Regions from separate parts of the Paucibacter hankyongi genome, predicted to be linked through region 2. Evidence: predicted binding sites of a transcription regulator. Region 2 holds the regulator's gene; each other region holds the start of a gene.
What was found. The regulator FNR, encoded in region 2, switches genes on or off when oxygen is low (the NO sensors DNR and NnrR bind a similar motif). The targets are predictions, from matches to a motif close to TTGATNNNNATCAA.
Positions count from the first base shown of each region.

Region 1: a site for FNR is predicted at 1,365-1,378, ahead of WG899_RS10380 (hemerythrin domain-containing protein). Genes of this name have one in related genera too.
Region 3: a site for FNR is predicted at 1,819-1,832, ahead of WG899_RS07550 (phenylacetic acid degradation protein PaaY). Genes of this name have one in related genera too.

Region 1 is NZ_JBBHJX010000005.1:177,266-181,648, forward strand. It holds gene WG899_RS10380 (hemerythrin domain-containing protein) at 673-1,272, opposite strand; gene tkt (transketolase) at 1,494-3,560, shown strand; gene gap (type I glyceraldehyde-3-phosphate dehydrogenase) at 3,647-4,383, shown strand, end outside.
Region 2 is NZ_JBBHJX010000003.1:226,963-231,345, reverse strand. It holds gene ccoG (cytochrome c oxidase accessory protein CcoG) at 1-1,312, shown strand, start outside; gene WG899_RS06980 (hypothetical protein) at 1,360-1,623, shown strand; gene WG899_RS06975 (hypothetical protein) at 1,620-1,946, shown strand; gene fnr (fumarate/nitrate reduction transcriptional regulator Fnr) at 2,079-2,816, opposite strand; gene hemN (oxygen-independent coproporphyrinogen III oxidase) at 3,020-4,383, shown strand, end outside.
Region 3 is NZ_JBBHJX010000003.1:350,749-355,131, forward strand. It holds gene paaK (phenylacetate--CoA ligase PaaK) at 1-486, opposite strand, end outside; gene paaI (hydroxyphenylacetyl-CoA thioesterase PaaI) at 524-967, opposite strand; gene WG899_RS07545 (enoyl-CoA hydratase-related protein) at 978-1,784, opposite strand; gene WG899_RS07550 (phenylacetic acid degradation protein PaaY) at 2,015-2,620, shown strand; gene WG899_RS07555 (PfkB family carbohydrate kinase) at 2,666-3,664, opposite strand; gene moaA (GTP 3',8-cyclase MoaA) at 3,791-4,383, shown strand, end outside.

The DNA.
Region 1 (4,383 bases), on a different contig from region 2:
CAGGTCGCCGCCGGATTGCACGGCCAAGGTGTTCTTGTCGATCACCCATGAGGACACGAAGGCGCCGGTGCCGCCGTGGGCACGAGCGATGCCGGCGTTAGCGCCGATTTCATGGTTCATCAGCACAGTGAAGGTGCCGTTGCCATTGTCGAAAGCACCCAGGCCGTCCGGCAGGCCGGACATGCGATAGCCGCCGACGGCGTCACCGGCGGTGATGATGGAGGTGATGTTGTAGCCGGTAGCGCCCTGAACATAGGACGACTGCGAGCTGCTGACGCCTTGGGTCAGCGTGCCGTTGAAGACTTGAGCGCTGGCTTGCGAAGCCATGGCGACCAGAGCGGCAGCGACGAGGCTGCTCAGAGGATTGAGGCGGAAAGACATGAGAGAGGACTCCTGAAGGATGGCGAAGGCTGGTACTCGGGTTGTGCGCCGAGCCCTGCCCGATTTGCAAACACCTCGATGAAGTGCCAACAAATCCACACAGAACCCCGCACAAGCTCGCGCAGCCTAAGTGGGGGCCATGTCGCCATTGCGTCCTGGCGTGTAGTCCGTTTGGCTTAGTTGGGTTGGGCGGGTGCGGCCGAGCCGAGGCGAACCGGGTCAAGCCGGATGCTTCGCCAACAGCGCCCAGGGGCGCGGGCGCTCGCCGCCCCCGCAAGTCGGGGGGGGGGCTTAAAGCGCCGGACCCAGCCCGATTGGTGCGGGTAGGGCGGCCAGCACCTTCTGCATCAGAGCGCGGTAGGGCTCGTCGGGTCGGTGGCCGCTGAGCGGGTCGCGATTCTCGGCAAAGGCCTCGTCCAGGTCGCCCCAGTCATCCACGCTCAAGACCCGCAACGCCAAGGGCAGGATGTCGCGCTCTTCGATCTGCATATGGTGCAGATAGGCCCGCACATAGCGCTCGGCCATGGTCTCGAAGGCCTCGCGCCTCGCTTCCCCCATCATCTCAAAGGCCAGCAGCGCATGTTCGAGGTCGCGGATGGCGCGCTCGCCGCGCAGATGATCTTCGTCCAGGTTGTCCAGCACATCGCGAATTTCCGGCGCACGCGCCCTCAGTTTGGGGAACAACAGCTGGCTTTCCTTCGGGTGGTGCAGCTTTTCTGGGAACTCATCCACATAGAACAACATCGCCCGCAGGGCCGCGAAGTCCGGCAGAGTGCGGTGCCGACGATGCTCGGCCAGCAGCAGCGGTACCGAGCGAAGCATGGCGGCCAAGGCCCCGTGTTCCTCTTGGATAACCCTGATCGTCAGCGGCTTCTGCGTGGTCCCATTCATGGTCGTGTTCATGCTTGTCCCCGAGGCTTGTCAATGGTTGACGCGGGCGAGCCCTGCGAGCCGCTAGCGTCGCAGGAATTGGCCGCGCCGCTTTGTGCTAAATCAAGGCTTGCGTATGTCGGCCGGGCTAGGCTGTGCGACCGCTTCGAAGGGTTAAACCAGGGCTTGGCCGAGGCCAAGTAAAATCCCGGGTTACCCCGTAACTCCACCTCCGCAAGCTCATGGCCACTACCGCAGCAAGCAACCCCACCCTGATGGCCAACGCCATTCGTGCACTCGCCATGGACGCCGTGCAGCAAGCCAATTCCGGACACCCCGGCGCGCCCATGGGCATGGCGGATATCGCTGTTGCGCTGTGGAACCGCCACCTGCGCCACAACCCGGCCAACCCGCAGTGGGCCAATCGCGACCGCTTCGTACTGTCCAACGGCCACGGCTCCATGCTGATTTATGCGCTGCTGCACCTGACCGGCTACGCCTTGCCGATCGAAGAGCTGAAGGCCTTCCGCCAGCTGCACAGCAAGACCCCGGGCCACCCTGAAGTGGGCATCACCCCCGGCGTTGAGACCACCACTGGCCCGCTCGGCCAAGGCATCACCAATGCTGTCGGTCTGGCCCTGGCCGAGAAGATGCTGGCCAAGGAATTCAATATCGACGCGCACCAGATCGTTGATCACCATACTTATGTGTTCCTGGGCGACGGCTGCCTGATGGAAGGCATCAGCCACGAAGCTTGCTCGCTGGCCGGCGCCTGGAAGCTGAACAAGCTGATCGCCATCTATGACGACAACGGCATCTCCATCGACGGCCAAGTGGCCCCCTGGTTCGCCGACAACACCGCCCAGCGTTTTGAGGCCTATGGCTGGAACGTGATCGGCCCGGTGGACGGCCATGATGTCGACGCTGTCGACGCCGCCATCGCCGAAGCCAAGAAGAGCAGCGTCAAGCCGACCCTGGTGATCGCCAAGACCCATATCGGCAAGGGCTCGCCCAACCGCGCCAACACCGCCAAGGCGCACGGCGAGCCGCTGGGTGCCGAAGAAATCAAGCTGACCCGTGAGCAACTGGGCTGGGCGCATGAGCCCTTCGTGATCCCACAAGAGGTCTATGCCGATTGGGACGCCAAGGCCGCCGGCAGCCAGCTGGAAGCCGCTTGGGACGAGAAGTTCGACGCCTACGCCACCGCTCACCCCGAGCTGGCCGCTGAGTTCCAGCGCCGCATGGCTGGTGTGTTGCCCGCCAACTTCGCGCAGACGGCGGTGGACGCCGTGGTTGCCGCTCACGGCAAGGCCGAGACCGTGGCCAGCCGCAAGGCCAGCCAATTGGCGCTGGAAGCCTTCACCGCCGCTTTGCCTGAACTGCTGGGCGGCTCGGCCGACCTGACTGGCTCCAACCTGACCAACACCAAGTCGACCCCGGCCTTCCGCGTGGAAGAAGACGGCAGCAGCAATGCCGGCCGCCACATCAACTACGGCGTGCGTGAGTTCGGCATGGCCGCCATCATGAACGGCGTGGCCCTGCACGGCGGCTACATCCCCTACGGCGGTACCTTCCTGACCTTCAGCGACTACAGCCGCAATGCCATCCGCATGGCTGCGCTGATGAAGCAGCGCGTTATTCATGTGTTCACCCACGACTCCATCGGTCTGGGTGAAGACGGCCCGACCCACCAGTCGATTGAGCATGTGGCTTCGCTGCGCATGATCCCGGGTCTGGATGTCTGGCGTCCGGCCGACACCACCGAAACCGTGGTGGCCTGGACCATGGCCATCGGCAACGCCCAGCGCCCCAGCGTGCTGGCCCTGAGCCGCCAGAACCTGCCCTACGCACCCAAGACCGCGGTGGACGACATCGCCAAGGGCGGCTATGTCTTGGCCGAGCCCAGCAATGTGGGCATCAAGAAGAAGGCCAAGGCCGTCATCATCGCCACCGGCTCCGAAGTTCAGTTGGCCATGCGCGCGCAAGAGCTGCTGGCGCTGGACGGCATCGGCGTGCGCGTGGTCTCCATGCCATCGACCAATGTGTTCGATCGCCAAGACCTGGCCTACAAAAAGTCTGTGTTGCCTGAAGGCACACCCCGCATCGCGGTGGAGATGGGCGTCACCGATGGTTGGTGGAAGTATGGTTGCGCGGCCGTGGTCGGCATCGACACTTACGGCGAGTCGGCCCCGGCCCCGGTGCTGTTCAAGCACTTCGGCTTCACGGCTGAGAACGTGGCCGACACCGTCCGCGTCGCGCTGGGTGTGGCCAAGCTGAAGGGCAAGAAGTCCAGCAAGGGCAGCAAGTAAGTAAGCAATGCAAAAGGGGTGCCGCGCGCACCCCTTTTTTTGATGTTCTGTTTTGAGTTTTTTGGTTTTTTATTGAGGAGACTGATATGACGATCAAGATTGGTATCAACGGCTTCGGCCGCATCGGCCGCATGGTGTTCCGCGCTGCTATCGCCAACTTCAAGGAAATCGAAGTGGTCGGCATCAACGACCTGCTCGAGCCTGACTATCTGGCTTACATGCTCAAGTACGACAGCGTGCACGGCAAGTTCGACGGCGAAGTTTCGGTCGAAGGCAACACCCTGGTCGTCAATGGCAAGGCCATCCGCCTGACCCAAGAGCGTGACCCTGCCAACCTGAAGTGGAACGAAGTCGGCGCCGACATCGTGGTCGAAGCCACCGGCCTGTTCCTGGACAAGGCCTCGGGCGAGAAGCACCTGGCCGCTGGCGCCAAGAAGGTGGTGTTCTCCGCTCCGTCGAAGGACGACACCCCGATGTTCGTGTTCGGTGTGAACCACAACACTTACGCCGGCCAAGCCATCATCTCCAACGCTTCTTGCACCACCAACTGCCTGGCCCCGCTGGCCAAGGTGCTGAACGACAAGTGGGGCATCAAGCGCGGCCTGATGACCACCGTGCACGCGGCTACCGCCACGCAAAAGACCGTGGACGGACCAAGCAACAAAGACTGGCGCGGTGGCCGTGGCATCCTGGAAAACATCATTCCTTCCAGCACTGGCGCTGCCAAGGCTGTGGGTGTGGTGATCCCCGAGCTGAACAAGAAGCTGACCGGCATGAGCTTCCGCGTGCCGACCTCCGACGTGTCGGTGGTTGACCTGACCGT
Region 2 (4,383 bases):
GTTTTACGGCCTGCCCTGGCTGGATTGGAATTCGCGCCAAGCGGTGCTGTTCGATCTGGCCAGCCGCCGTTTCTATATCTTCGGCTTGGTCCTGTATCCGCAGGACTTCATTTACCTGACGGGCCTGCTGCTGATCTCAGCCTACGGTCTGTTCTTGTTTACCGCCGTGGCTGGGCGGCTCTGGTGTGGGTTTGCCTGTCCGCAGACGGTCTACACCGAGATTTATATGTGGATCGAGAAACAGTTTGAAGGCGACCGTCAGGCTCGCATCAAGCTGGACAACGGTCCCTGGAATTTCAACAAACTCTGGCGCAAGAGTGGCAAGCAGTTCACTTGGATCGCGCTGGGTTTGTGGACTGGTTTCAGCTTCGTCGGCTACTTCACGCCGATCAAGCAACTTTGGGCCGAGGCCTTCACCTTGGGCTTTGGGCCCTGGGAATGGTTCTGGGTCCTGTTCTACGGTTTTGCCACCTACGGCAATGCAGGCTATATGCGTGAGCAGGTCTGCAAATACATGTGTCCTTATGCGCGCTTTCAAAGCGCCATGTTCGACAAGGACACCTTGATCATCAGCTACGACGCTGAACGCGGTGAACCGCGTGGTTCGCGTAGCAAAAAAGCCAGTGCAGATGAGATCAAAGCCCAGGGCCTGGGCTCCTGCATTGACTGCACCTTGTGTGTCCAGGTGTGCCCGACCGGTATCGACATCCGCAAGGGCCTGCAGTATGAGTGCATTGGCTGTGCGGCTTGTGTCGACGTCTGTGATGGCGTGATGGACAAGATGAATTACCCGCGCGGTCTGATTCGGTATGACACGCAAAATGGCCTGGCCCAACACCTGAGCAAGGCGCAGAAACTGCGTCGCATGTTCCGCCCGCGGGTGGTTTTGTACAGCGTGGTGTTGGTGGTTCTGTGCTCGGCTTTGCTCGGCAGTTTGTTGTTCTTGCGCAGCCCGGTGAAGCTCGATGTGGTGCGGGATCGCGGCGTGATGGCGCGTCTGGTGGAGGATGGCTATATCGAGAATCTGTACCGCCTGCAGGTCATGAACGCCTCCGAGCAGGTTCGCAGTTACACCATCACGGTCAGTGGCATGGAGCAACTCGCCCTGGCCAAGCCAGTTGAAATGACGGTGCAGCCCGCGGAAGCGCGTTGGGTCTCGGTGGCGCTGCGGGTGCCGCCCGAGGTGGCCGCCAAGGCCGGTACCGGCGCCCATGCCATCAAGTTCCAATTGAATGGCGCCGAAGTGGCGGGCTCTGTCTCGAAGGCGGGGCTGGCCTTGGAAGAAAAATCAACCTTTGTGGTGCCGCGCTAAGCTGGCGGTGCTAAGTTAATGAATCGCGGCGACGGAGACAAATGATCATGAGTACGCAAGACAAGAGCACGCAGACCTTGGCTGCTTCGGAAGGCCGCAAGTCCAAGTCCTGGTGGCGTGAGCCGATGATGTGGCTGGTGGTGGGTGGACCGAGCCTGGTGGTGGTGGCCAGTTTTGCCACCTTGAGCCTGGCCCTGAGTCATCCCGATCCGGTTCTGCAGGAGCAGGTGGTCAGCAGCAAGGCCAGCGGTACCAAGGCCATGTTGCCCGCGCGTGAGGCTCGCAACCACGCCGCCACAGGTGGGCAATGAATTCGCCGATCGGCTCTCCCTCCGCCGATCTGCCTGAGGCGCAAGGCGACGGTAGCAGCCGTCTGAGCCGCATGGCCATGGCGGTGATCTGGCCATCTTTCCTGATGGCGGGGGTGGTGGAGGCCTTGGTGTTTGCCGTGGTCGACCCGAGCGATCTGACCTGGTTTGGCGGGGCGCCAATGGACTTGCCTAGGCAAGCCATCTATACCTTGAGTTTCCTGCTGTTCTGGCTGGTCATTGGGCTGAGCTCCAGCCTGAGCTTGCTGCTGGCTGACCTGCCGAATCAGCCCGAGAACCCGCATCCGCGGGCTTGGCCGCGTTGAACCTAGCGTCTAGGTTTGCAGCAGGAGGCGAGCGAACAGTTTTGCGCGAGCGCAGGGGGGGGCAGGGCGTACGGGGGGCAGGGCGCCGTGACCGGCTTTCCTCCCCCAGCACAGACCTCGGCCTAGTTTGGTTCAGCAGGCTGTACTGTTGACCAGCTTTTGCAGGCCCGCTTGATCCAGGATGCGCAGATGACGCTGCTTCACTTCCAGCAGCCCTTCATCCTGGAACTTAGAGAAGGTGCGGCTGACGGTCTCCAGCTTCAAGCCCAGATAGCTACCAATCTCTTCGCGCGTCATGCGCAGCACCAGCGCTGCGGAGGAGAATCCGCGTGCCTGCAGGCGTTGCGTCAGGTTCAGCAAAAACGCGGCCAGACGCTCCTCGGCCCGCATGCTGCCCAGCAGCAACATCACGCCGTGGTCACGCACGATTTCGCGGCTCATGATCTTGTGGAACTGACGCTGCAGGTCGGTGAACTCGCGTGACAGCTCTTCCAACTGTTCGTAGGGAATCACGCAGACCGAAGAGTCCTCCAGGGCCACCGCGTCGCAGCTGTGGCGGTCGGTGCTGATCCCGTCCAGGCCCAGCAGTTCACCGGCCATCTGGAAGCCGGTCACCTGATCGCGGCCGTCTTCGGAGGCAACACAGGTTTTGAAAAAGCCGGTGCGCACTGCGTACAAAGATTGAAAACTGTCGCCACTGCGAAACAGGGTGTCACCGCGGCTGACTTGGCGGCGGGTGGCGACCAGTTTGTCGAGTTGAGCCAAATCATCCGAATGCAGGCCCACGGGCAGGCACAGTTCGCGCAAATTGCAGCTCGAACAGGCAACCTTCAGGGGTTCGATCTTGATCGGTAGCGTGGCGTTCATCATGGGCCTTGTTTCGATCCGGCTGGCGTGCCGGCTGACGGCTTCGTCGTGGCGTGAGCGCTCCGACGAGTCCTTGGAGAGTTGCGAAGTTTTGACGGGCATGAGCATGATGTACCTCAAACGTTGCCGCATTGTTGGTGCGAACAAGCGTGGGAAGCTTGATCCTGATCAAGTCGGGTGGCCAAAGCCTTGGCACAGTGTGCGCCATGGTACAGAACATTCAAGCCGCCCCCGCTTCGACCTCTTCGACGGCCACCCCTAATATCAACGAGGATCTGTTGCGTCGGTTCGACGTGTCCGGCCCGCGTTACACCTCTTACCCCACCGCCGATCGATTTGTGGAGGCCTTCACGGCCACCCAGTATGAGCAGGCGCTTGCGCAGCGGGCCAGTGGCTCGCTGGTGGGTGGGGCTTCGCCCTTGTCGCTGTACCTGCACATTCCTTTTTGTGAGTCGGTTTGTTATTACTGCGCCTGCAACAAGGTCATCACCAAGCATCATGACAAGGCCGCCGAGTACCTCGAAGCCCTGATCATCGAGATGGACCTGACGCTGGCTCATCTGGGTCGCGGTGCTTCGGTGTCTCAACTGCATCTGGGTGGCGGTTCGCCGACTTTTTTGAGCGATGCCGAGTTGACCCTGCTGATGCAGGCGCTGCGCGAGCGCTTCAAGGTGGCGCCGGGGGCCGAGGTGTCGATCGAGGTTGATCCGCGCACCGTCACGAACGAGCGACTGCGCCACTTGCGTGAACTCGGCTTCAATCGCCTCAGCTTCGGCGTGCAGGATTTCGATGCCGATGTGCAAAAGGCGGTGCACCGAATTCAAAGTTACGAAAGCGTCGAGGCCTTGATGCGCGCCTCGCGCGAGTTGGGCTTTGAGTCCACCAATGTGGACTTGATCTACGGTCTGCCATTGCAAACGCCGGAGTCTTTTGCGCGCACGATTGCGCAGGTGGGGGCCTTGAAGCCGGATCGGATCGCGCTCTATGGCTATGCCCACTTGCCGCAACGCTTCAAGCCGCAGCGCCGGATTGATTCGACGCAGTTGCCGCCGGCCGCAGACAAGGTGGCGATGCTGGCTGGAGCCATTGCGGGCTTCGAGACCCATGGCTACAGCTATATCGGCATGGATCACTTTGCGCTGTCGACCGATTCGCTGGCCGTGGCCAAGCGCCAGGGCCGTTTGCACCGGAATTTCCAGGGCTACAGCACGCAGTCCGATTGTGATTTGGTCGCGCTGGGCGTGTCGGCCATTGGCCGTGTCGGCGCCTGCTACAGCCAAAACGCCAAGACTTTGGATGAGTATTACGACGCCTTGCGCCAGGGGCAATTGCCGGTCAATCGCGGCCTTGCCTTGACCCGTGACGATATCGTGCGTCGTGCCGTCATCATGGCCTTGATGTGCCAAGGGCGGCTCGAGTTCGAGTCGATTTCCTTGGCGCATCTGGTCGACGTCAAAGACTACTTCAGGCCCGAGTTGGAACGCATGGCGGAGCTGGCCGAACAGGGCTTGGTCACCATTGAGCCCGATGCGATCCAAGTCACGCCGATGGGTTGGTACTTTGTGCGCGC
Region 3 (4,383 bases), 120 kb from region 2:
CACCGTGCAACCGAGTCGCTCGGCGCCGTAATGCGCGCCGAGACCGCCGGTAAAAAGGCCATAGCCATAGGCAATGTGCACCATATCGCCGGGCCGCCCGCCGGAGGCGCGGATCGAGCGTGCCACCAAATTCGCCCAGGTGTCGATGTCGCGCGCGGTGTAGCCCACCACCGTTGGCTTGCCGGTGGTGCCCGAGGACGCGTGGATACGCACCACCTGCTCGCGCGGCACCGCGAACATGCCGAAAGGATAGTTGTCGCGCAGGTCCTTCTTGCTGGTGAAGGGGAAACGGCTCAGGTCGGCCAGTGAGCGCAAATCATCCGGATGCACACCGGCCGCATCAAAGGCGGCCTTGTAATGCGGCACATTCGCATAGGCATGTTGCAGGCTCCAGCGCAGCCGCTGCAATTGCAGGGCCTGCAACTCGTCGCGACTGGCAGTCTCGATCGCTTCCAAATCACCGGGGGCGGGTATCTTGGCGGGCATGCGGGTCTCTTTGCTGAGGCAAGGTGGATGAAACGGTTCAGTCGCTGGGGCCGTGCAGGGCCACCACCGGCTTGCCCTTGATGCGGTAAGAGCGCCCACGGAACACGGCAATCAACTCATCGGCCTGGTTGGTGATGGTGATGTCATAGACCCCGGTGCGCCCAGCCAAGGAAATTTCCTTGGCGACCGCCTTCAAGCGGTCCCCCATGCGCGAGGGGGCGACGATATCGATCGAGAAGCCGGAGGCCACGGTCAACTCGTTGTAGGAGTTGCAGGCAAAGGCAAAGGTTGAATCGGCCAAGGTGGTCAGCAGGCCGCCATGGCAGATATCGAAGCCATTCAGCATGTCTTCGCGCACCGTCATCGCCACCGTGGCGGAACCGGGGCCGATCGACAACACGTCCATGCCCAGCGCCTTGCTGGCCCGGTCATTCGCCAACATGCCGGCCAGCACGGCCTCGGCGATCTCTTGTGAAGTCATGGTTCGCAGCCTATCTGTCGGTGAACTTGGGGGCGCGCTTTTGCAGGAAGGCGGCGGCACCCTCCTGGTAGTCGTCGGCGAAGCCGAGCCGGCTTTGCAGCACCGCCTCCAACTTCAAGGCCTGCTCAAATTCCAGCAGACCGGCCTGATCAAAGGCCTGGCGCGTTTCGGCCATCGCCTTAACCGGCATCTGGCTGAGTCGCTGGGCCAGGGCCTGCGCCGCGGGCATCAAGTCCTCATCGGCCACGCAGCGGTAAATCAAACCCATGGCCTGCGCCTCGGCCGCCGGCAACTTGTCGCCCAGCAAGGCCAACTGCAACGCCCGTGCGCGGCCCACCAGCCGCGGCAGCAACCAGGTACCGCCACAGTCCGGGATCAACCCAATCTTGGAGAAGGCCTGGATGAAGGACGCCGACTGCCCGGCCAGCACCAGATCACAACCCAGAGCGAAATTTGCCCCGGCGCCTGCCGCCACTCCATTGACGGCGGCAATCACCGGCACCGGCATGCTGCGCAGACGCAAGGCAAGCGGAATGTAATAGCCGTCCAGCAGGTGCCCGATGTCCTTCGGCGACTCGCCCGGCTGCAGCTGTGGGTTGACCAAGGGGTCCGACAAATCCTGGCCGGCGCAAAAGCCACGCCCCGCGCCGGTGATGAGCACGCAGCGCACGCCAGCATCCTCGGCCGCCTCATTCAGCAAGGCGCGCAGTTGCGCCAGCATGCCGGCCGTGAAGGCATTCAAGGCGGCGGGGCGATTGAGCGTCAAGCTGCGCACGGCGCCTTCTTGGTGAACCAGGATCAGGGGGTCTGCTTGCATGAAAAATGCCTCGGCTTCGCAACGCGCTGCGTTCTTGATTGTCGTCAAACACTCTTGACCGACCGGTCGGTAGATCGTAAGGTTGGCCTTGACTTGGCGCAAGTCTGCACACCCTGGTGTTAACCCTTGATCTCGACGCGGGACGTGCCCCCTCCCCTGAGCGCTAACCTCTGTTGCCGCCCTTGCATTCCCGCTCACCCCGACCGGCCCTTGGCCAGAAAGTGACCCTCATGCCCTGCTATGCCATCGACGGCGTGATTCCTGTCGTTCACCCCAGCGCCTATGTACACCCGACCGCGGTGCTGATTGGTGATGTGATCATCGGGCCCGGCTGCTACATCGGTCCGCTGGCCAGCCTGCGCGGCGACTTTGGTCGCATCGTGCTGCAGACGGGCGCCAATGTTCAAGACAGCTGCGTGATCCATGGCTTCCCAGACTCAGAGACGCTGGTGGAGACGAATGGCCATATCGGCCACGGCGCCGTGCTGCATGGCTGCGTCATCCGCCATGACGCGCTGGTGGGCATGAACGCGGTGGTGATGGACGAGGCCGAGGTCGGCGCCTACAGCATCGTGGCCGCTTGCGCCTTTGTGCGCGCCGGACTCAAACTGCCCGAGAAGTCACTCATCGCAGGCTTGCCGGCCAAGGTGATGCGGGAGTTGAGCGAGACCGAAATAGCCTGGAAACTGTCCGGGACACAGACCTATCAAGACCTGACCCTGCGCTGCCATGCCTCGCTGGTCGAGGTGCTGCCGCTGGCCGAGGCCGAGCCTGAACGGCCCACACTGCAGGTCAAAGGGCCGCAGACCCTGGTTGCCAGCAAACGCCAGACTTGAGGCAGCCTGAGGGGCCGCCGCCGCTCGAACCCCAACTCGCCGCGTTCAGGCGCCGATCTTGGGCTTGACCGTGGCAGCCAAGGTGGCCACCAAGGCATGCGGCAGGGTCCAGGGCTGAGCATGAGGCAGCGCGTACTCCGGGCTGGCAGAGCGCGCCGCCGCTGCCGCGGCCACCGCCCAGCGCAAATGCTCGTCGGGCAGCGCGTTGGGCTGCCGCATCAAGCTGGCCAACAACCCGGCCATGCTCGCATCACTGACGTCCAAGTCTGCCTGATCGCCCTCATTGAGCGCCAAGGGCTCCGCACTCCACTCCTGCGCTCCGGCAAAAATTGACGTCCGCCCGGCCTGGGTATTCAAAAGCAGGATGGCGCATGGATTCCAGGCACTGATCTGGGCCAAGCCCAGATGATGGTCGGCACAACGGAACAAGGCACACAGTTCGGCCTCGCTCACCTCGATCACATCGGCCAGGCGGCACATCCGCTCCAACATATCGTCATAACGCGAATCCATCAGGGACCAATAGCCCGGCGCATAGCTGATCTTCTTGCCCTCGGCCTTCAGCCCCTCGGCCAACGCACTCAAGCGCCCAGCTAGCGGTTCGCGCACCAAGCCCAGGCCACCGAAATGCGCCCAGCGCAGCGCCTTGACCCAACCCGCCGGCAAGCCCTCGGGCCGGAAAAACAAATCGGCCGCCTCGCTGCCAATCAGGATGCTGTCCTCGGCGCCCAAGCCCTGTGGCCGGGCCGACTGCGGCTCTTCGATGAAATGCAGCAGCGGCGGCTTGGGCAGTTGCTGCAAAAAACGTAAATCAAGATGCGCCTCGGCGCAGGCTTGCCAGATCTCCCGACCGAAGGCATCACGACTGATAGCACCCGCAAAAGCACTCAACTCACCCAGGCTGGACAGCGCCATCGCCACCTGCCAGGGCGCGCCGGCGCAAGTGCTGCGCCACTGGTCCGCGCCGACGCGACGCAAATCAACGCGCACCTCGCCAAAAGAGACAAAGCGAGGCAGGTCAGGATGCAAAACGTCGGAACTCATGGCGGCATTCAAACCTGCTTGCGCCCAGCACGCAAGTCCCTACTGCAGCACTTTGGGCACGTAAATCATCCTGGCACTTGCCCGAGCGCAGAGGAAGGCCGGGCGGCCAAAGGGCACAATGCGGGCATGGCAGACAAAGTCATCCCCATCGCCGACCTGCGCCGCCTTGAAGCCAACGCCGAGAGCTCACCCCTGTTGCCACAGTCCAAGAGACTCGCACCCAGCGGCCTGCTCACCGACGCGCTGGGCCGGCCGCTGCGGGATTTGCGGATCTCGGTCACCGACCGCTGCAACTTCCGCTGCAGCTACTGCATGCCCAAGCAGGTGTTCGACAAGCACTACGAATTCCTGCCCCACAGTGACCTGCTGAGTTTTGAAGAAATCACTCGGCTGGCGCGCGTTTTTGTTGCCCACGGGGTGCAAAAAATTCGCCTGACCGGTGGCGAGCCACTGTTGCGCCGACACATCGAAGCGCTGATCGAAATGCTCAGCGAGATTCGCACGCCCGAAGGTCAGCCGCTCGACCTGACCCTGACCACCAACGGTTCCCTGCTGGCCCGCAAGGCGCAGAGCCTGCGGGCCGCAGGGCTTCAGCGCGTGACGGTCAGCCTGGACGGACTGGACGACGCGGTATTCCAGCGCATGAACGATGTCGGCTTTCCAGTGGCCGATGTTTTGGCCGGCATCGAGGCGGCTCAAACAGCCGGCCTAGGGCCGAT